Linked DNA regions of Bacillus pumilus. The protein of the gene in region 1 interacts with the protein of each later gene in a pairwise test. Links are inferred from orthologs where the notes say so. Each region holds a gene or a part of one and is shown in the gene's direction. Other genes may lie near its edges. The genes, in order: topA and GKC25_RS15830.

Evidence for each region.
Region 2: the proteins of topA (region 1) and GKC25_RS15830 interact in binary tests that used the Escherichia coli proteins (3 or more experiments, as listed by UniProt). The link is inferred for Bacillus pumilus from one-to-one orthologs.

What each region holds. Positions count from the first base shown.
Region 1 is NZ_CP046128.1:1,505,434-1,521,950, forward strand. What follows is about bases 5,142-8,138. They hold topA (type I DNA topoisomerase), read left to right. Parts: upstream 5,142-5,600; coding sequence 5,601-7,676; downstream 7,677-8,138. Other genes in these bases: dprA (DNA-processing protein DprA), read left to right, coding at 5,142-5,407; trmFO (FADH(2)-oxidizing methylenetetrahydrofolate--tRNA-(uracil(54)-C(5))-methyltransferase TrmFO), read left to right, coding at 7,747-8,138. In the rest of the region: GKC25_RS07455 (ribonuclease HII), read left to right, coding at 1-144; GKC25_RS07460 (hypothetical protein), read left to right, coding at 171-1,907; GKC25_RS07465 (FlhB-like flagellar biosynthesis protein), read left to right, coding at 1,904-2,179; sucC (ADP-forming succinate--CoA ligase subunit beta), read left to right, coding at 2,356-3,516; sucD (succinate--CoA ligase subunit alpha), read left to right, coding at 3,539-4,441; more of dprA, read left to right, coding at 4,505-5,141; more of trmFO, read left to right, coding at 8,139-9,051; tyrosine recombinase XerC, read left to right, coding at 9,114-10,031; ATP-dependent protease subunit HslV, read left to right, coding at 10,046-10,591; hslU (HslU--HslV peptidase ATPase subunit), read left to right, coding at 10,608-12,008; GTP-sensing pleiotropic transcriptional regulator CodY, read left to right, coding at 12,043-12,822; flagellar basal body rod protein FlgB, read left to right, coding at 13,110-13,499; flagellar basal body rod protein FlgC, read left to right, coding at 13,499-13,951; flagellar hook-basal body complex protein FliE, read left to right, coding at 13,963-14,280; flagellar basal-body MS-ring/collar protein FliF, read left to right, coding at 14,330-15,922; flagellar motor switch protein FliG, read left to right, coding at 15,934-16,517. UniProt on the Escherichia coli protein: Releases the supercoiling and torsional tension of DNA, which is introduced during the DNA replication and transcription, by transiently cleaving and rejoining one strand of the DNA duplex.
Region 2 is NZ_CP046128.1:3,086,863-3,092,887, forward strand. The notes cover bases 3,304-6,025. They hold GKC25_RS15830 (YigZ family protein), read left to right. Parts: upstream 3,304-4,191; coding sequence 4,192-4,860; downstream 4,861-6,025. Other genes in these bases: GKC25_RS15825 (sensor histidine kinase), read right to left, coding at 3,304-3,970; GKC25_RS15835 (LCP family protein), read left to right, coding at 4,845-5,936; GKC25_RS15840 (glycosyltransferase family 4 protein), read right to left, coding at 5,972-6,025. In the rest of the region: GKC25_RS15810 (DEAD/DEAH box helicase), read right to left, coding at 1-860; GKC25_RS15815 (DegV family protein), read right to left, coding at 981-1,823; two-component system response regulator DegU, read right to left, coding at 2,041-2,730; more of GKC25_RS15825, read right to left, coding at 2,795-3,303.

The sequences.
Region 1 (16,517 bases):
GAATACGGGCGTAAGTACCCTGAGTATCAATTTGAAAAACATAAAGGGTACGGAACAAAAGAGCATCTGGCTGCCATTCTAACACATGGAGCTGTCCCAATCCATCGATTATCGTTTGCGCCAGTGAAATCCGTTATATCATAAATTTTTGACCAAGGAGGCTGCCTGTGATGACAAGAGTTGAGGACATACATACAGCACTGAATAGCCGGTTAAGTGCGGCAGAATCTGTTCCATTAAACACCGAAGGAAAGGAAAATGTGCATCGGCTGATTCTCGGTAAAGTACTGAAAATGCTTGGAGATGATACAGCCCTTGTTCAAATAGGCTCAACAAAAATAAAAGCACAGCTAGCGGCTCAGCTCAAAGCAGACGCATTTTATTGGTTCCAATTTGAACAAGAGGGTGGAGGCAGCCTCAATAAACTAAGGCCAGTACAGCAATTTGATCAAGACCCTAAGACATTAAAGGATGCAGCTGCCAAACTATTAGAAGGTCTCTCACTTAAAAACGGACTTGAAAACATCCTAACAGCCACAGCTTTTTTAAAAGAAAAATCCGTTATCAACGAAGCAGAGTTAAAAACGGCAGTGAAGTGGATCGAACAGCTTCAAGGAGCTGATGTGAAAAAAGGTCTTCAGGCACTCCTATTTGCTTTAAAGAAAGACTTGCCGATCCAGGAAGGAGTGCTTCAATCAATTTTAGCCGTGAAATCATCCTCTGCTCTTCATCAGGATATGACAGCGTTGCTAGAACGATTAACACAGCTCCCGAAGCACTCAGACGCCACACAGGCCCTTACACAAGCCATTCGATCAGTCATAGATGCTGAGACGACCGTCCATGCAGAAAAGCTCTTATCGGTCCTTCTAGCAGCGAGAGAAGGGGCGGCGAAGCAAGGAGGCAGTCTATCTGTAACGCCTCAGCCCAATCTGTCTCAGCCAAAAGAAAATAGCCAAGCTCCAATCGCTCAAGAGCGTCAGACGACCCAAGTTCTTCAATCTAACGTGCAGCAGTCAACAAGTCCAAAAGAGCTGCAAATCCCGCTTCAGCAAATTGAGCGGATAATGGCAAGTTTGACGAAGCAAGGTGCAGATGGGCAGCAAGAGCCTAGCTTAAAACAGCTCACGTCATTGCTGCAAGGGCTTCAGCAGGCAGGATCTCAGCCTGACGCAAAAGCATCCGTGCTTCAAAAAGAATTTCCGTTCCTGTCAAAAACAGAGGCGAAAGCATTGGCTCAGGTGGTGCAGCAGACGGAACCCGCATTAAGCAATAAAACCGATGTGCTCGATTTACTCATGACGATGAAAAAGGCAATAGGTGTACGAGATGAAATCGGTATGCTGAAACTACTCGAAAAAGGCAGCCAGGATGTAAAAAGTCAGGAGCTTCACCAATTAAAGCTCGTCTTAAATGATGTGAGGCAGGCTGATTTACCAGAGCCCGTAAAAAAAGAAGTCGATCAATTGTTTCATAGATTGAACGGGCAGTTATTTGTGCAGCAGGAGAACCAAACCATCAGCCAAATGATGGTCTCTTATCCGCTCTTTTCAAAACATAGTGTTCAAGATTTAACCTTTATTCTAAAAGGACATAAGAAAAAAGATGGCTCTATTGATATTTCTCAGTGCCGTCTCATGTTTTACTTAAACATGGAAAACCTCGAAGAGACATTAATCGACTGTACGATTCAGCAAAAGGTCATGGCAATTACAGTTGAAACCGGTCATGAACTTCAAGGAACCATTAATCCGATGATTCCAGCTGTTCGGGAGAATTTAAATGCCTTAGGATACAGTTTAACGGGAATTACAGCAAAGAAGAGACAAGAGCCAGTAGATCCGTCTCACTTTCTAGATGAACACTTTCATAAAATCAGCGAGAAAGGGCTGGACTTACGAGTATGAAGGATTCAAAACCGCTTAGAAGGGCGGTCGCTCTACATTATGATGAAGAAAAACAAAAGGCGCCAAAAGTCGTCGCAACAGGGAGCGGCTATGTGGCAGACCATATCATTGAAGAAGCAAAAAAGTCGGGAGTTCCTATCCAAGAAGACCGTAATTTAGTCGAACTCATGCGCCACTTAACGCTGGATGAGGAGATCCCTGAAGCGTTATACGATACTGTAGCAGAAATATTTTCGTTTATTTATAGATTAGATCAAAAAATGAAAAAATAAGGTAAAATAAGTGATTTGGCTGAAAAATTTATATTTTTAATAAAATAAAAGTTTGAATGTTTAGAAGGATTTTACGATTTTACATAGAACCCTAGACATTCTCTTTTTTATTCTTTAAAATGAAAGCGCAGTCTATTTTATAATTTTTGTTTCTACATATGTTGGGAGGATGGGAAATGAATATCCATGAGTACCAAGGAAAAGAAATCCTAAGAAAATATGGGGTTTCAGTTCCAAATGGTAAAGTAGCATTTACACCTGATGAAGCAGTGAAAGCATCAGAAGAGCTAGAAAGCTCTGTATATGTCGTAAAAGCACAGATTCATGCAGGCGGCCGTGGTAAAGCAGGCGGGGTAAAAATTGCAAAAACAAAAGATGAAGTGAAAGGGTTTGCAGAGGAATTGCTCGGTAAAACACTTGTCACACATCAAACTGGGCCTGAAGGGCGCGAAATAAAACGCTTACTTATTGAAGAAGGCTGCGATATTCAAAAGGAGTACTACGTTGGACTTGTTTTGGACAGAGCGACATCAAGAATTGTATTGATGGCTTCTGAAGAAGGCGGTACTGAAATTGAAGAAGTAGCAGAAAAAACGCCAGAGAAAATCGTCAAAGTGGTCATCGACCCAGCGATTGGCTTGCAAGGCTATCAGGCAAGAGAAGTAGCGTTTAAAATTAATATTCCAACAAAATTAGTTGGCCAAGCTGTTAAGTTTATGACAAGTCTTTACAATGCGTTTATTGAAAAAGATTGTTCAATTGCTGAGATTAATCCACTTGTTGTAACAGGCGATGGAAAAGTCATGGCACTTGATGCGAAATTAAACTTTGATAGCAATGCTTTATATAGACAAAAAGATATATTAGAATACCGTGACCTTGATGAAGAGGATCCAAAAGAAATTGAAGCATCTAAATATGATCTAAGCTACATTTCTCTAGATGGAAATATTGGCTGTATGGTCAATGGTGCAGGTCTTGCGATGTCTACAATGGATATCATCAAGCATTACGGCGGTGACCCTGCAAACTTCCTGGATGTTGGGGGCGGTGCAACAGCTGAAAAAGTAACGGAAGCATTTAAAATCATCTTATCTGATCAAAATGTAAAAGGGATTTTCGTGAACATTTTTGGCGGTATCATGAAATGTGATGTCATTGCAGAAGGTGTCGTTGAAGCGACGAAACAAGTCGGCTTAACATTACCACTCGTTGTACGTCTTGAAGGAACAAACGTTGAATTAGGGAAGAAAATCCTGAGTGATTCAGGCTTAAATATCACTTCTGCTGAGTCTATGGCTGACGGGGCAGAAAAGATTGTATCTTTAGTCAAGTAGAGCAGAAAGGCAGGGAACCTAAATGAGTGTATTTATTAATAAAAATACGAGAGTAATTGTTCAGGGGATTACCGGTTCAACCGCATTGTTCCATACAAAACAAATGATTGAGTACGGAACAAATATTGTTGGCGGTGTCACACCTGGAAAAGGTGGAACTGAAGTAGAAGGAGTTCCTGTATTTAATACTGTATCTGAAGCTGTTCAAACAACTGGAGCAAATGCTTCTGTTATCTATGTACCAGCACCATTTGCAGCAGATGCCATTTTAGAGGCTGTTGATGCAGAAGTCGATCTAGTCATTTGTATCACAGAACATATTCCAGTGCTTGACATGGTCAAAGTGAAACGGTATATGGAAGGGAAAAAGACAAGACTTGTTGGCCCTAACTGCCCAGGTGTCATTACACCTGAAGAATGTAAGATTGGGATCATGCCTGGCTACATTCATAAAAAAGGTCATGTGGGTGTTGTTTCTCGTTCTGGAACGCTTACATATGAAGCGGTACATCAGCTTTCAGAAGCTGGCGTTGGTCAATCGACAGCTGTAGGAATCGGCGGAGACCCTGTCAATGGGACGAACTTTATTGATGTATTAAAAGCATTCAATGAAGACCCTGATACACATGCTGTGATTATGATCGGTGAAATCGGCGGTACGGCTGAAGAAGAAGCAGCTGAATGGGTAAAAGCAAATATGACAAAGCCAGTCGTTGGCTTTATTGGCGGTAAAACGGCGCCTCCAGGAAAACGCATGGGACATGCTGGTGCCATTATTTCTGGTGGTAAAGGAACAGCTGATGAAAAAGTAAAAACAATGCGTGAATGTGGAATTGAAGTGGCAGAGACACCATCTGTCATGGGAGAAACATTGATTAAAGTGTTAAAAGAGAAGAATCTCTTCGAAGCTTGTAAAACGCATTAATGACACAAGAAGACTTGTTCTTTGACAAGTCTTCTTCTTTCTATCTTAAACTGGAGGAATGGTATGTACAACGTGTCCGAAAGAATGATTTTTCACCGCTTAAAAGGCCTCATCTCACCCTCTTTGTTAACAAAATGGTGGAAAGTCGATCCTGAGCTATATATAAATGAAGAAACACAACATTTCAAACAGGATCGATCATTACAAACGATCGACTTTACCCGCTTAAAACAAGCCGAAGAAAATGAATTCCCCATTTTTCAACACATCGTTCAAGCCTATTTAAAGCAAAACATTCACATGATACCCATCACATCACCCTTATATCCCAGCACACTAAAACATATTTATGATCCTCCCCCTGTGTTATTCCTAAAAGGAAACATATCATATTTAAATGAAGAAAAAAGTTTAGGTGTAGTAGGCACACGAGTTCCATCGTCTTATGGAGAAGCATGTGTGAAGAAAATTGTTGGTGAGCTTGTAAAGGAAGATTGGACGATTGTCAGTGGCTTAGCAAAAGGAATTGATGGACTTTCACATAAAGAGTGCATTCGGAATAAAGGGAAAACCATCGGTATTATAGCAGGCGGATTTCAGCACTTATACCCAAAGGAACATGTGCAAATGGCTCAATACATGGGAGAGCATCATTTGCTTTTATCCGAGCACCCGCCTTATGTGAAACCAGAAAAGTGGCATTTTCCAATGAGGAATCGTTTAATTAGTGCGCTGACAAGTGGAACCATCGTGATTCAGTGCAAAGAAAAGAGCGGTTCGCTCATTACCGCGTATCAAGCACTTGAGCAAGGCAAAGAGGTATTTGCGGTCGCAGGATCTATCTTTGATCCTAATTCCACAGGACCAGCCAGACTTATACAGCAGGGAGCAAAGCTTGTTCATTCAACGAAGGATATTTTAGAGGAATTCTCCTTCCGCAGCGTTCAATATACTGAACTCTCATAAAAATATCGTTTGACAAAAGACATAGGAATATTTAATAATAGTGAGGATTTAAGTTTACACTTTGTTTTTCGTGTTTATAATGATGTTCATCATAAAGAATTTTTAATGATTGCCTGTTAGATAAGTGCAATTAACATAAATATGAATTGTGAAATGTATAAAGAGAGAACACCTCTTAAGGGGGATTTTGAGTATGGCTGATTATTTAGTCATCGTTGAGTCGCCAGCCAAGGCGAAAACGATTGAGCGTTATTTAGGTAAAAAGTATAAAGTAAAGGCTTCAATGGGGCACATAAGGGATTTACCGAAAAGTCAGCTTGGTGTTGACACTGAGCATGACTTCGAACCGAGATATATTACGATTCGCGGGAAAGGCCCCGTTTTAAAAGAATTAAAAACAGCTGCGAAAAAAGCAAAGAAAGTCTATCTCGCAGCTGACCCCGATAGAGAGGGAGAAGCGATTGCTTGGCATTTAGCGCATAGCCTTGACCTTGACCTCTCTTCTGACTGCCGCGTTGTCTTTAATGAGATTACAAAAGATGCCATTAAAGATTCCTTTAAGCATCCACGTATGATCAACATGGATTTAGTTGATGCACAGCAGGCAAGACGGATCTTAGATCGTCTCGTCGGGTATAAAATCAGTCCGATTTTATGGAAGAAAGTGAAAAAAGGCTTAAGTGCCGGTCGTGTTCAATCAGTTGCACTCCGCCTGATTATTGATCGTGAGAATGAAATTAATGAATTTAAACCAGAAGAATACTGGACAATTGACGGTACATTCCTAAAAGGAAAAGAAAGCTTCGAAGCGAGCTTCTTTGGCGTCAATGGCAAAAAGCATCCACTGAAAACAAAAGAAGATGTAAAAGAAATCCTTTCGAAACTAAAAGGGAGCAAATTCTCTGTAGAGAAAGTGACGAAAAAAGAGCGTAAACGCAACCCAGCTGTTCCGTTTACAACCTCTACTTTACAGCAGGAGGCTGCAAGAAAATTAAACTTCCGTGCGAAAAAGACGATGATGATTGCACAGCAATTATATGAAGGAATAGATCTTGGTAAAGAAGGTACAGTCGGACTCATTACATATATGAGAACGGACTCAACACGTATTTCCAATACGGCGATTGAAGAAGTATCTGCTTTCATTGATCAGACGTACGGTAAGAATTTCTTAAATACAACAAAACGAACCGCTAAAAAGAACGAAAATGCACAAGATGCTCACGAAGCCATCAGGCCGACTTCTACGCTAAGAAAACCAGCAGATGTCAAACATGTCTTAAGCCGAGATCAGCTGCGTCTGTATAAATTGATTTGGGAACGATTCGTGGCAAGCCAAATGGCGCCGGCTGTTCTTGATACAATGAGTGTAGACCTTGACAATAACGGGCTTACATTCCGTGCTAACGGGAGCAAAGTGAAATTCCCTGGATTCATGAAGGTATATGTAGAAGGGAAGGACGACCAGTTAGAAGAAAAGGACAAAATGCTGCCTGATCTTAAAGAAGGTGATACGGTTCTTTCAAAAGATATCGAACCTGAACAGCACTTCACGCAGCCGCCTCCGCGCTACACTGAGGCAAGACTTGTCAAAACACTTGAAGAACTGGGTATAGGCCGTCCGTCTACTTATGCACCAACATTAGATACGATTCAAAAGCGCGGCTATGTCGCACTTGATAATAAACGGTTTATCCCAACAGAGCTTGGGGAAATTGTTCTTAACTTAATCATTGAATTCTTCCCTGAAATCATTAACGTGGAATTCACAGCGAAAATGGAAAAAGAACTTGATAGCGTTGAAGAAGGTACGATCGAATGGGTTCGCATTATCGACAGCTTCTATCAAGACTTTGCAAAACGGGTAGAAAAAGCAGAAGCAGAGATGCAAGAAGTTGAGATTGAGCCTGAATACGCCGGAGTCGACTGTGAAGAGTGCGGACATCCGATGGTGTACAAAATGGGTCGATACGGTAAGTTCATGGCTTGCTCTAACTTTCCTGACTGCCGTAACACAAAACCAATTGTCAAAGATATTGGTGTGAAATGCCCGACTTGTCATGAAGGAAACATTGTTGAACGAAAATCTAAGAAGCGCCGCATTTTTTATGGCTGTGATCGTTTTCCAGAGTGTGAATTCGTCTCTTGGGACAAACCAATTGAAAGAAAGTGTCCAAAATGCGAAAATATGCTTGTAGAGAAAAAGCTGAAAAAAGGCATTCAAGTTCAATGTGTGAACTGTGATTATAAAGAGGAACAACAAAAATAGCGGTGAACAGCCTTGTTCACCTGCTTTTTTATGTCATCAAACAGAACTTACGAAATAGGAGAGTTGTACAATGAGTCAATTTGTAAATGTGATCGGAGCAGGTTTAGCCGGAAGTGAAGCGGCATGGCAAATTGCCAAACGCGGAATTAAAGTCAACTTGTATGAAATGAGACCTGTCAAACAAACGCCAGCTCACCATACAGATAAATTTGCAGAGCTTGTATGCAGTAATTCACTGCGTGCCAACGCTTTGACGAATGCGGTCGGTGTATTAAAGGAAGAAATGCGTCATTTAGATTCAGCGATTATCGCAGCAGCAGACGAAAGCTCAGTCCCTGCTGGCGGAGCGCTTGCAGTAGATCGTCATGAATTTGCAGCAAACGTTACCGATCGCGTGAAAAATCATCCGAATGTGACGGTTTTTCAAGAAGAAGTGCAAAGCATTCCTGAAGGTCCGACAATTATTGCAACGGGCCCGCTTACATCTGAAGCACTTTCAAAAGAATTAAAATCGTTAACGGGTGAAGAGTATCTGTACTTCTACGATGCAGCGGCACCTATTCTAGAGAAAGATAGCATTGATATGGATAAGGTGTACTTGAAATCACGCTATGACAAAGGAGAAGCCGCTTATTTAAACTGTCCAATGACAGAAGAGGAATTTGATCGTTTTTATGAGGCGCTCATTTCTGCTGAAACTGTGCCATTAAAAGAGTTCGAAAAAGAAATCTTCTTTGAAGGCTGTATGCCAATTGAAGTCATGGCGAAAAGAGGAAAGAAAACGATGCTGTTTGGTCCGATGAAGCCAGTAGGACTTGAAGATCCGAAAACAGGAAAAAGACCTTACGCTGTTGTTCAATTAAGACAAGATGATGCAGCAGGTACTTTATATAACATCGTCGGCTTCCAGACACATCTGAAGTGGGGCGACCAAAAGGAAGTATTCCGCTTGATTCCAGGTCTTGAAGAAGCAGAAATCGTTCGATACGGCGTAATGCACCGCAATACATTTATTAACTCACCAAGTCTTTTAAAACCAACGTATCAGTTTAAAAATAGAGAGGATCTATTCTTTGCCGGACAAATGACAGGCGTTGAAGGCTATGTCGAGTCCGCAGCTTCCGGACTAGTGGCTGGAATTAACGCCGCTCGTTTTGTCAAAGGAGAAGAGCTTGTGACACTTCCGGAGGAAACGGCGATCGGCAGCATGGCTTATTACATCACATCGACAAACAAGAAAAGCTTCCAGCCGATGAATGCGAACTTTGGCTTGCTGAAAGATCTTGGTGTTCGGATTAAAAACAAACAAGAGCGTTATGCAGAGTACGCTAAGCGCGCAATCGAAACTATTCAAACTATTTCGAAATCTCTGTAGTAAAACATTGCACGGAAAGCAAGATATGTGATACCATTTAAAAGCCTTAAAGAGGTGTAAAAATGACGAATAAACAGCGTCTTGTCCACTTATTCATTGAATATCTGCAAATTGAAAAAAACTATTCTGCTTTAACAATCTCAGGATATACAGAAGCAATTGAAGAGTTTGTCAGATTTATGAACATTCAAGGAATAGACGGTTTTGAAGAGGTATCCTATCAAGATACGAGAATTTATTTAACAGAAGCTTATGAAAAAGGCCTGACAAGAAGAACGATTAGTAAGAAAGTCTCTGCGCTTCGCAGCTTTTATAAATTTCTATTAAGAGAACAGCTTGTGAAAGAAAATCCTTTTTTACTCGTTAGCTTACCAAAGCAGGATAAGCGAATTCCTTCATTTTTGTATGAAGAGGAACTTAAAGAGCTTTTTACAGTTTCTGATGTCAGCACACCGCTTGGGCAAAGAAACCAAGCGATTTTAGAACTTCTTTATGCAACAGGTATGAGGGTCAGTGAGTTATGTTCATTAAAAGAATCTGATCTTGATTTATCGTTGGATACAGTGCTTGTTCATGGGAAAGGCAGCAAGCAGCGGTATGTTCCTTTCGGTTCATATGCTCATGAAGCGCTCATCATTTATTTAGAGGATGGAAGGCAGAAGCTGGAAGCTAAGGGGAATGATCGTGCTGATGCATATGTGTTTTTGAATCAGCGCGGGGCGCCTCTTACAGACAGAGGCGTTCGATTCATTCTCACTGAATTAATGAAAAAGGCGTCAGGCACACTACATATCCATCCTCACATGTTAAGGCACACCTTTGCCACACACCTCTTAAATGAGGGGGCAGATTTGAGAAGTGTTCAAGAACTTCTCGGTCATTCGAATTTATCATCAACTCAGGTGTACACGCATGTATCAAAAGATTCTTTAAGGAAAACATACATGTCTCATCACCCAAGGGCTTTTAAACGATCCTAAAAGGAGGTTTTTTCATGTCATCATTTCATGCAACAACCATCTTTGCCGTTCAACATAAAGGAAAAAGTGCGATGGCTGGAGACGGTCAAGTCACTTTCGGGCAGGCTGTCGTGATGAAACACACGGCAAAAAAAGTGCGCCGTCTTTTCGGAGGCAAGGTGCTTGCAGGTTTTGCAGGTTCAGTAGCAGATGCATTTACACTCTTTGAAAAGTTTGAAACGAAGCTTGAAGAATATGGTGGTAACTTAAAGCGGGCAGCCGTAGAACTAGCGAAAGAATGGCGAAGTGACAAGATGCTCAGACAGCTTGAGGCCATGCTGATCGTTATGAACAAAGACAGCATCCTGCTTGTCTCTGGGACAGGAGAGGTCATCGAACCAGATGACGGTATTTTGGCCATCGGCTCAGGCGGCAATTATGCGCTTAGCGCCGGGAGAGCACTCAAAACACATGCAGGTGATCACCTCACAGCGAGAGATATTGCAAAGGCTGCTCTTGAAACCGCCGGAGAAATCTGTGTCTACACGAACGATCAAATCACTTTAGAAGAGCTTGAATAGAAAGGACATGAGACGTATGGAGAAAAAGCCGTTCACCCCAAGAGAGATAGTTGAAAAGCTTGATCAATATATTATTGGTCAGCTTGATGCGAAAAAAGCAGTGGCGGTGGCTTTAAGAAACCGTTACAGAAGAAGCCTTTTACATGATAAGCTAAAGGATGAAGTCGTTCCGAAAAATATTTTAATGATCGGCCCAACAGGTGTGGGGAAAACAGAGATTGCCCGCAGAATTGCAAAAATTTCTGGTGCGCCTTTTATTAAAGTGGAAGCGACGAAGTTTACTGAAGTTGGTTATGTCGGCCGTGATGTAGAATCGATGGTCAGAGATCTAGTTGAGACAGCGATCAGAATTGTCAAAGAAGAAAAGATGAAAGACGTTCAAGAAGAAGCAGAAAAACAAGCAAATAAACGTCTTGTTCATTTACTTGTTCCTGGAAAGAAAAAAAGCCAGTCTGTGAAAAATCCTTTTGAGATGCTGTTTGGCGGTTCTGATGAAGATGACCGTGATCGAGATCAATCAAGTGAAGAAGTTGAACTTGAATCGACAAGAAAGCGAATCACTCATCAGCTGGCTATGGGAGAACTTGAAGATCATTACGTCACGATCGAAGTTGAAGAGCAGCAGCCATCCATGTTTGATATGCTTCAGGGCTCGGGTATGGAGCAAATGGGCATGAACATGCAGGATGCGCTCGGCAATCTCATGCCTAAAAAGAAAAAACGCAGAAAGCTGACCGTCAGAGAAGCAAGAAAGGCGTTAACTGCTGAGGAAGCTTCAAAACTGATTGACATGGATGAAGTCAGTCAGGAAGCCGTTTATAAAGCAGAACAGCAAGGGATTATTTTTATCGACGAAATCGACAAAATCGCCAAAAGCGGTGGTGCATCATCTGCAGATGTTTCTCGTGAAGGTGTTCAACGTGATATTTTACCGATTGTAGAAGGTTCAACTGTGATGACGAAATATGGGGCAGTAAAAACAGACCATGTGCTTTTTGTAGCAGCAGGTGCATTTCATATGGCGAAACCATCAGATTTGATTCCAGAGCTTCAAGGGCGCTTCCCAATCCGTGTAGAATTAGATAAATTAAGTATCGAAGACTTTGTGAAAATCTTAACGGAACCAGATAACGCATTATTAAAGCAATATAAAGCTTTACTTGAAACAGAAGGTATATCTCTTGAATTTTCTGACGATGCTATTCATAAGATTGCCGAAGTGGCTTATCATGTCAATCAGGAGACAGATAACATCGGTGCAAGAAGGCTTCATACCATACTTGAAAAGCTGCTTGAAGAGCTTTCATTTGAGGCGCCTGATATTACACTGGAGACAGTGACCATTACCCCTCAGTATGTAGAAGAGAAGCTAGGAAAGATTGCAAATAACAAAGACTTAAGTCAATTTATACTTTAACAAATGAATAAAGTAATCTAGGAGGATCATTAATATGGCGTTACTACAAAAAACAAGGATTATTAACTCAATGCTGCAAGATTCAGCAGGGAAACCAGTTAATTTTAAAGAAATGGCGGAAACACTGAGAGATGTCATTGATTCAAACATTTTTGTGTTGAGTAGAAGAGGGAAGCTTCTAGGCTACTCGATCAACCAGCAGATTGAAAATCCGCGTATGAAGAAAATGCTTGAAGACCGTCAGTTCCCTGAAGAATATACAAAGAGTCTATTCAACATCCCTGAAACATCTTCAAACCTTGACATTAACAGTGAGTATACAGCTTTCCCAATTGAGAACCGTGATTTATTCGAATCAGGTTTGACAACCATTGTTCCAATTATCGGAGGAGGAGATCGTTTAGGAACGTTAATCCTGTCTCGTTTGCAAGATACATTCACTGATGATGATTTAATACTTGCTGAGTACGGAGCAACAGTTGTTGGAATGGAGATCCTTCGTGAAAAAGGAGAAGAAATCGAAGAAGAAGCAAGAAGTAAAGCGGTTGTTCAAATGGCGATTAGTTCTCTTTCATATAGTGAGCTTGAAGCCATTGAGCACATCTTTGAAGAACTTGATGGCAACGAAGGGCTCCTTGTGGCAAGTAAAATTGCTGACCGTGTAGGAATCACTCGTTCAGTGATCGTGAACGCCTTACGTAAGTTAGAAAGTGCAGGTGTCATCGAATCTCGTTCTCTTGGAATGAAGGGAACGTATATCAAAGTGTTAAACAACAAATTTTTAATTGAACTTGAAAATTTAAAATCTCATTAATCAAAACCCCTTTTCGGCCAAAATTACAAGCTGAAAAGGGGTTTTTTGTATAAAAAAAGAGGATTTGTCCGAAAAATGACACTCTTTTTTCCAAGAAAACCCTTACAATTCTTAGTTCTTTGAATCTAGGTCTTTATGCCTATTCGTAAAATAGATATATATTACGAGTTTTTTTTACATATACATCATAGACTTTAATCCTATTATTTCTTACAATGAACATATGGTTTTACAAATCTCGACATGATTAAATGGAATGAAATACATATGATTGGAGGTATATGGTTTTGGATATATTTTCTGGAACGATAAGCAACCTTGAGAATGCCTTGGGCAGAGCGAATGTTAAGCAAAAAGTCATAAGCAATAATATCGCGAATATAGACACACCGAACTACAAGTCGAAAAACGTCGCTTTTCATGATATGCTAAACGATGCGTCGATCAAGTTAGATGCTAAAAAAACATACCAAGGTCACATTGATTTTTCTAAAACAGGGTCTAATTATTCAGTTGTTTCGAGCAACCGTACTTCATATCAAGAAAACGGAAATAATGTCGATATTGATCAAGAGATGAGTGAACTCGCTAAAAACCAAATTCAGTATAATGCGTTGGTTGAAAGAATGAGTGGAAAATTCAATTCTCTTAAAACAGTTTTGACAGGAGGTAAGTGATGTCAATTTTTTCAGGAGTTAACGCTTCGGCCTCAGCATTAACAGCTCAGAGGCTCAGAATGGACGTTGTATCCTCTAACCTTGCAAATATGGATACAACAAGAGCGAAACAGGTTGATGGCAACTGGGAGCCTTATAGACGTAAGCTCGTCACATTACAGCCGTCAGGTGAATCGTTTTCATCTATATTGAACTCAAGCATGAATTCGAGCGGCAAATTAGGAAACGGCGTGAAAGCAACGAAGATTACAGAAGACGAAACTCCATTCAACCTTCAATATGATCCTACAAATCCCGATGCCAATGAAAATGGATATGTTCAAACACCTAATGTTGATCCATTAAAGGAAATGGTTGACCTCATCAGCAGCTCAAGGTCATATGAAGCAAACGTGACCGCACTAAATGCGAATAAAAGCATGTTGATGAAAGCTTTAGAAATAGGAAAGTAAGGTGAAAAGAATTGGTTAACGCAATATCTCCTTTCCAGCTTCAAACCGCTCAGCAAGCAAGTGAATTGACGAATGCATCGTCCGTTCAGGCGGCTGCACCTAAAAGTCAAACGAATTTCTCTGATGTGCTGAAGAATTCCATTGAGGCATTAAATCAATCACAGCTGAAATCAGACCAGTATACAAATGCTCTTGCACAAGGAAAAGATGTCAATCTCGATGAAGTCATGATTGCCTCGCAAAAAGCGAGTGTGACACTTACAGCTGCAACGGAGTTTCGAAATAAAGCAGTCGAAGCGTACCAAGAGATTATGAGAATGCAGATGTAGGAGGTGCTGACGGACAAAAAAAGACTGAATGGAATGACCGGGGGTTAAGATGAATCGTACTTTAATGCAATTAAGAACAAAAACAGTTGAGTTTTGGCGAAATCGATCAAAATTACAAAAAATACTCATGATTGGCGGCGTTGCTGCCCTAGCAATCATTATTACGGTTGTTAGCATCTTTGCTTCTTCTGAAAAAATGGTTCCATTGTTTAAAGATTTGTCTGAGGCAGAAGCTGGACAAATCAAACAGGAACTGGATGGCAAAAACGTTAAATCGGAACTTGCGAATAATGGAACAACGATTCTCGTTCCAGAAAAGCAGGCCGACACTTTAAAAGTAACACTCGCATCTGAGGGTCTCCCTAAGACAGGGAATATTGATTATTCCTTCTTTGCGAACAATTCCGGCTTCGGTTTAACAGATAATGAATTTGATGTTCTGAAAGTAGACGCAACTCAGACAGAACTATCCAATCTAATCAACACGATTGATGGGATTAAAGATTCAAAAGTTATGATTAACCTGCCAAAAGATTCCGTTTTTGTTGGAGAAGAGCAAAGTAATGCATCAGCATCCATTGTGCTGCAAGTTGAGCCTGGCTACACGCTCGCGCCGCAGCAAGTAAAAGGCCTTTATCATCTTATTTCAAAAAGTGTGCCGAATTTAAAGACAGAAAACATTGTCATTATGGACCAAGATTCCAACTACTACGACTTAAACAGCAGTTCCGATTCCTATGCAAGTGGAATGGATGCACAGCAGCAGAAAAAAGAAGAGATTGAAAAGAACCTTCAAAGAAAAATTCAACAGCTGCTCGGAACAATGATGGGTCAAGAAAAAGTGGCTGTATCGGTCACAACAGACATTGATTTTACTGAAGAGAAAAGAAAAGAAGATCTTGTAGAACCAGTTGATAAAGAAAACATGCAAGGCATTGCTGTCAGTGCTGAAAAGATTGCTGAAACTTATTCAGGAAATGGTGCAGCAGCTGGAGGCACCGCTGGAACAGGCGACGATGATGTCACAAATTATCAAGGCGCCGATGGAGCGAACGGTAGCGGAGATTACGAAAAGAGCGAAGATCGTATCAACTATGAAGTCAACCGCATTCATAAAGATATCAAAGAGAGCCCTTATAAAATTAGAGATGTTGGCATTCAAGCATTGGTCGAACCACCAACGGCAAACGATGTGAACTCTTTAACACCTGAAAGGCAAGATGATATCAAAAAGATTCTTTCAACGATCATTAGCACTTCAATTGATAAAGAATACACAAATGGTCAAGCGCTCACTCAAGCGGACTTAGATAACAAAATTGTTTTATCTGTATCAAAATTAGACGGTAAACAGCAAACTGCAGCAGAAAACCCATCAAACAATATTCCAATCTGGGTTTATATTGTAGGCGGTGTGCTACTACTTGCAATTATCGCTCTCATTATTCTTCTTGTGCGTAAACGCAGAAAAGAAGAGGAAGAAGAGTTTGAGTTTGATGAACGTACACCAATCCATGTTCCTGATATCGACACTGAACCAGAAACAGAAGAAATGGTGAGAAAAAATCAGCTTGAAAAAATGGCAAAAGAAAAACCAGAAGACTTTGCTAAATTGCTACGCAGCTGGCTGTCCGAGGATTAGGAGGAATACACATGTCGAGAAAAGATCCAAATCGACTAACAGGCAGACAAAAAGCAGCAATCCTAATGATTTCCTTAGGGCTAGACGTGTCAGCATCTGTATACAAACATCTGTCTGAAGACGAAATAGAAAAATTAACATTAGAAATTTCCAATGTACGAAGTGTAGATACTGCTAAGAAAGATGAAATCATCGAAGAGTTTCACAGCATCGCCATCGCGCAGGACTACATATCACAAGGCGGTCTTATGTACGCAAGACAAGTGCTTGAAAAAGCGCTTGGTGAGGACAAAGCGGACAGCATCTTAAACCGATTAACATCCTCGCTTCAAGTGAAACCGTTTGATTTTGCTCGAAAGGCTGACCCAGAACAAATCTTAAACTTTATCCAGCATGAGCATCCACAAACCATCGCGCTCATCCTTTCCTACTTAGATCCAGTCCAAGCTGGGCAGATTTTATCTGAATTAGGTGAGGAAGTACAAACAGAGGTTGCGAGACGTATTGCTTTAATGGACCGCACATCTCCAGAGATCATCAATGAAGTGGAACGCATTCTTGAACAAAAGCTTTCTTCAACCTTTACGCAGGACTA
Region 2 (6,025 bases), 1.6 Mb from region 1 along the record:
TTGTGAAAGCGCAGAGGAATTTTTATGGCTTCTAGTTGTCCACGAGATACATCTCTTTTCATTTTCTTAGAGGGCGTCGCACTTAAATAAACCCTAACCCCTTTCTTTCTCATTGCCTTTAAAACAGCAAATTGGAGACGTTCATCGATTGAATAAGGAAAGGCGTCGACTTCATCTATAATAAGCACATCAAATGCATGTTTGTATCTCATCAACTGATGAGTTGTGGCGATCACTAGCGGTGCTATTTGGAACCTTTGAGGGCTTCCTCCATAAAGAACAGCTATTTTCATTCCTTGAAATGCTTTTTTAAGCCGCGGCTCTAGTTCAAGGACAACATCTGTTCTAGGTGTCGCAATGCAGACACTCATTCCTTGATGTAAGGCATATTTAATTCCGTAAAAGAGCACCTCTGTTTTCCCTGCCCCGCAAACTGCCCAGATGAGTAGGTCAGATTTTTTTTTTATCGCTTCGATCAATTTTTCGGACGCTCTTTTTTGTCCTTTAGACAGGTTTCCCTGCCATGTTAATTCCGTATGACATGTTTCTTCCATTTGTGGACCCGTCCATTCATAAAGAAAGCCACATTCCGTTGTTTTCCCCATCATGATGCATGATCTACAGTACACACAATCTTTTTGACACATGTCACACGGAGTGTGGGCAAAGTACCGCTTTTTTGATACACCACATCTACAGCAAGTAAGACCATTTGCTTTCCTCTCAATAGCAGGTGTTCGGATGACGAACCCTTTCTCCTCCAGCCAATCCAAATCGGACTGTGAGCATCTTGTTTCAGCGGTAAGCAGGTGGCGTGACTGCAGTTGCTGCCTTAGTTCCATTGCTTTGTCCATGTTCAATTTCACCAAACACCTTTCAACTGATGTTTGCCTATTATGCGCAAAGACATGACCTTTCGTCCAACAGCTAAAATAGAAAAACAAAACCCCTTTTCTATTAGAAAAGAGGTTTTTTAAGATTTATCTAATCACCCAGCCAAGAGCTATAGAGCCTTCGCCTAGATGAGTGCCAATCACGGCACCAAAGTAGCTTTTATAAAATTCAACATGAGGATACTTTTCTGATAAGTGCGCAATTAAGTCGTCTGCTTCTTCTTCTCTATTACCATGTATCAGTGTTGCTCTCATCGGGACACCACGTGATGCATCTTCGTCAAATAATTCAAAAATACGTGAAATGGCTTTTTTCCGTGTACGAATCTTCTCAAAAGGGACAATTAGCTTGTTGTCAAAATGCAGTATAGGCTTTACCTTTAAGAGGCTCCCAATAAAAGCCTGAGCACCATTTAATCTGCCGCCTCTTTGTAAATGAGTTAAATCGTCTACCATAAAATAAGCTCTCTGATTCTCTTTCAGATAATTGAGATGGGCTAACACTTCTTCTAGAGAAGCACCACCTTGGATTTTTTCAGCAGCTTCTATCGCATAAAAACCTTGCGCCATACAGCTAGTTTCTGTATCAAACGGATAAATATCAATCCCGTCAACTAGGTCATTTGCTGAGGCTGCACTATTATATGTTCCACTAATTCCGCTTGAAAGGTGAATACTAATCACGGCATCGTATGTTTCACTTAGTTTTTCATATAATTCTATTAACTCTCCGAAAGCAGGCTGAGAGGTGGTTGGAAGGTCTTTATGCTTTTTGACTTCTTCATAATATGTCTTCCAATCCATTTCTATTTCTTCACGGTATGATTCGTTGCCAAAAATGACATTAAGAGGGATCATATGAATATGATGTTTATCACGCAGCTCTTGTGGTATATAAGCAGTACTGTCTGTTACAACGGCTATTTTCATTCTTAAATACCTTCCTTATCCGTTAAGTTGCTCTTTTTTATTTTCAAAGAATGATCATTGTTATTCATTAGATTTATAATAGTAATCAAAAAAGCCTGCCTAATCAATAGGCAAGCCCGTTATATCCGAAAAAGACTCCTTATCTACCTATCATTTCTCTCCAGTTAACATGTGAGAGAACCAAAAACAGGCGAAAAAGGAGTACTTGTCCGGAACATTATCTCATTTCTACCCAGCCGTTTTTAATTGCTACAACAACAGCTTGTGTACGGTCGTTTACATTCATTTTTTGTAAAATGTTACTCACGTGGTTTTTGACTGTTTTCTCACTAATAAAGAGCGACTCACCAATTCCTCTATTGCTCTTTCCGTCAGCTAACATTTGAAGAACTTCGCACTCACGTCTCGTTAAGATATGAAGTGGTCTGCGAATTTCAGGATATACCTCGTGCTGCGGATGTGCTGAAACGCCACTAGTCGCTAGGCGTCGGAATTCATTTACTAAGTTATGAGTAACTTTCGGATGTAAATAAGATCCTCCGTCAGCTACGACTTTCACTGCTTCAATGAGCGTGTCTGCATCCATTTCTTTTAACAGGTAGCCTCTTGCCCCTGTTTTCAATGCATGTGTCACATAGTTTTCATCGTCATGAATAGATAGAATAATGACTTTTGATTCGGGATAAAGCTCAACTAGCTGCTTTGTAGCCTCTACACCATTTACATTCGGCATATTAATGTCCATAATGACAACATCCGGATGATAGTGTTCTACGATACGTGCAGCTTCGTCACCGTCGTCTCCTTCTGCAACTACTTCAAAAGTAGGTTCAAAATCTAAAATCCGTTTGACACCTTCACGGAATAATTGGTGATCATCAATAATTACAATATTTACTTTAGTCACAAGCTACGCCTCCCCATGTTTATTGTTCTACACCTGAACTTTATGGTCAATATGTCTTTTGTCTCTATTTTACAATTTTATTTTGCAATGTTAATGGCACGCGAATCATGATGAATGTCCCTAGACCTATTTTTGAGTCTATGGTCATTTTACCTTCCAGTAAGTCTACGCGTTCTTTCATGCCAAGTAAACCGAAGGATTTGTTTTTGTTTGTTTTCACATCTTTCATATCAAAGCCTTTTCCATCGTCTTTGATAATTAACGTGACAAAGTCTTTCGTCACTTCTACTTTTACAGAGATTTCTTCAGCTTCGGAATGCTTTAGTGAATTTGTGACAGCTTCTTGGGCTAGTCTAAACAGTGCCACTTCAAATTGAGAAGCAATTCTTTCGCTTTCTGTATCCCCTAGGCATTGGAACGTAATCTTGGTTTTTCCATCATACTCTTCGATTGTGTTTAAATATTTTCTTAGCGTCGGAATGAGACCCAAATCATCTAAAGCCATTGGTCTTAAATCATAAATGATTCTTCTCACTTCGTACAGAGCATTTCGCACATTCTGTCTGAGACTTCTAATTTCTTTAAAGCCTTCTTCTGTCCCACGGTCTCTGAAAATCCGTTCAATTAATTCGGAACGCATCATCACGTTTGCCAGCATCTGGGCCGGACCGTCATGAATTTCCCGGGACACCCTTTTGCGTTCTTCTTCTTGGGCTTCAATAATTCTTAGTCCAAAATCTTGTTTTGCCTGAGCATCTTCAAGTAACACGCCAACTTGACGTAAGTCCTGATTGAGATAGTTGAGAACAACTGTGATCTGACTCACAAGCGTTTCAGAGCGTTCAATGACGTCTTGCAGGCTTAACAATCGTCTTTCCAGATCGTCTCTTCTTTCTCTCAGCTGCTTTTCGCGTTGCTGGATCATGGTGAGTTCCACTTGCAGATTATGTGCTTTTTCGTAGGCCTCCCGTATTTCTTCTTCGCTAAATTTGTTGAAGTTTCTGCTGACCTCAGATAAGCGATTTCTAGCATGTCTCGTATGGACTTCGAGTTTATCCCCAAAATCAATTACTTCGTTTACTTGCTGCTTGATTTGCTTCAGCTCTTCTACTAGGCTTTCATATTGTTGACGGGACTGTTCGCCTATCCTAAATACTTCGTCCTTGCTGCCATCAACTGTACTTAGCATTTTCATGATGATTGAATCCAATAATTTCGGATCCATTTTAGGTGTTGTCATGGCTTTTCCCTCCCGTAACAGTGATGTCATCTTTTTTTATTATAAATGTCATTGATCTGCATTTTATGTCGAATTATAATGAAAGAATGCGTATAAATCATGAAGTTTTTATGACGACCCTTTTTCCGCCCCTATCATCATAACAAAATACGCTGTAAAATTCTAAAACGAATGCAAATTTTCTCTAGTCTTACAATTTGCTTGTCAGGAGGGTAAGTCTTTTGCTGAATCGCTATCTTACAGTAAAAAGTCGTGGCGAGCATGAGATCGTCATTGAAAAATCACGTTTTATTTGTCATATACAGCGTGCTGTCTCAGAAGAAGAAGCACAAGCATTTATACAATCCATTAAAAAACAACATTGGAATGCCACACATAATTGTTCTGCCTATCTCATTGGAGAACATGACCTGATTCAAAAAGCGAATGATGATGGTGAACCAAGCGGTACAGCAGGTGTGCCAATGCTTGAAGTGTTAAAAAAACGGAAGCTGAAAGATACAGTCGTAGTGGTCACTCGTTATTTCGGCGGTATTAAGCTAGGCGCCGGTGGATTGATTCGTGCCTACGGAAAATCTGTATCAGAAGCCATCAACCATGTTGGTATGGTAGAACGCTGTTTAATGCGTACGATGCACACAACAATAGATTATACATGGCTTGGAAAGGTAGAGAATGAGCTTAGAGCCTCATCTTTTCAGCTAAAAGAAATTCATTATGCAGAAGATGTTATTTTTGAGACGTATGTAGAAGAAACACAAACAGAGCAGTTCATTGAATGGATGACTGAGCTGACAAATGGAAAGAGTGTTACAAAAGAAGGCGAACTGATTTATTTAGAAAAGGACATTGGTCCGATAAAGGAGACAGATGAATGGCACAACGAGTAAGAGTGCGTGTACGAAAGAAAAAGAGTAAGAAGAAGAAAATTTTCAAACGTATCCTGGTCTTATTTTTGCTTCTTATCATCTGCATGGGCGGATTTGCAGTATATAAAATAGTCAATACACTTCAGGCTGCTGACAAAACATATGATGAGCTAGACCGAGGAGAGAAATCGAAGCTTCGTGATGCGGTCATTGATATTAAGAAGAAACCTTTCTCTGTACTATTTGTCGGAATTGAGGATTATGCCACAGATGGTGATCATGGCCGTTCAGATTCACTCATTGTCGCAACGATTAACCCTCAAGACAAAACGATGAAAATGGTTAGTATCCCTCGTGACACACGCGTACAGCTTGCAAGTGACACGACAGGAAATAAAGAAAAGATCAATGCAGCATTTGCTAAAGGTGGAAAAGACGAGACGATTGAAACTGTCGAACAATTCTTGCATATTCCGATTGATAAATATGCAACCGTTGATTTTGACGGATTCAAGGATGTCATTGATGAAGTCGGCGGAATTGATATCGATGTTCCATTTGACTTCAATGAAAAAAGTGATGTGAAAAAATCGAAAAAGATTTACTTCAAAAAAGGCAATATGCATTTAAACGGGGAAGAAGCACTTGCTTACGCTCGGATGAGAAAACAAGATCCACGCGGTGATTTCGGACGTAATGATCGTCAGAAACAAATTTTACGCGCAATGATTGATCAAATGTCGAAGGCAAATAACATTGCGAACGTCGATAATATCGCTAAAGAAGTAAGTGATCACATTACGACCAACTTCCGTATCACAGAAGGTCTTGCACTTCAGCAAATCTACAGCGGATTTAAAGGAAACGACACAGAAACACTTTCTATTAAAGGGTCAGATCTTTATTTAGGACCAAATCGAACGTATTACTTTGAGCCAGATCAAACCAATCTAGCTAACGTACAAAATGAATTACGGACGCATTTAAAGCTTCCTGCTGAATCTTCGACTGAAACAGATTCACAAACCAATCCACCCTCTGGTGAAACAGGGTCAAGTGATACAGCTAATCCTTCGACCAGCACACCAGGACAATAATAAAAACAGCCCAGTTCCTAGGAACGGGCTGTTTTTTATTGTCTTTTGACCATTCGTTTATAGAATTTCGTAAATGGTTTGAACTCTTC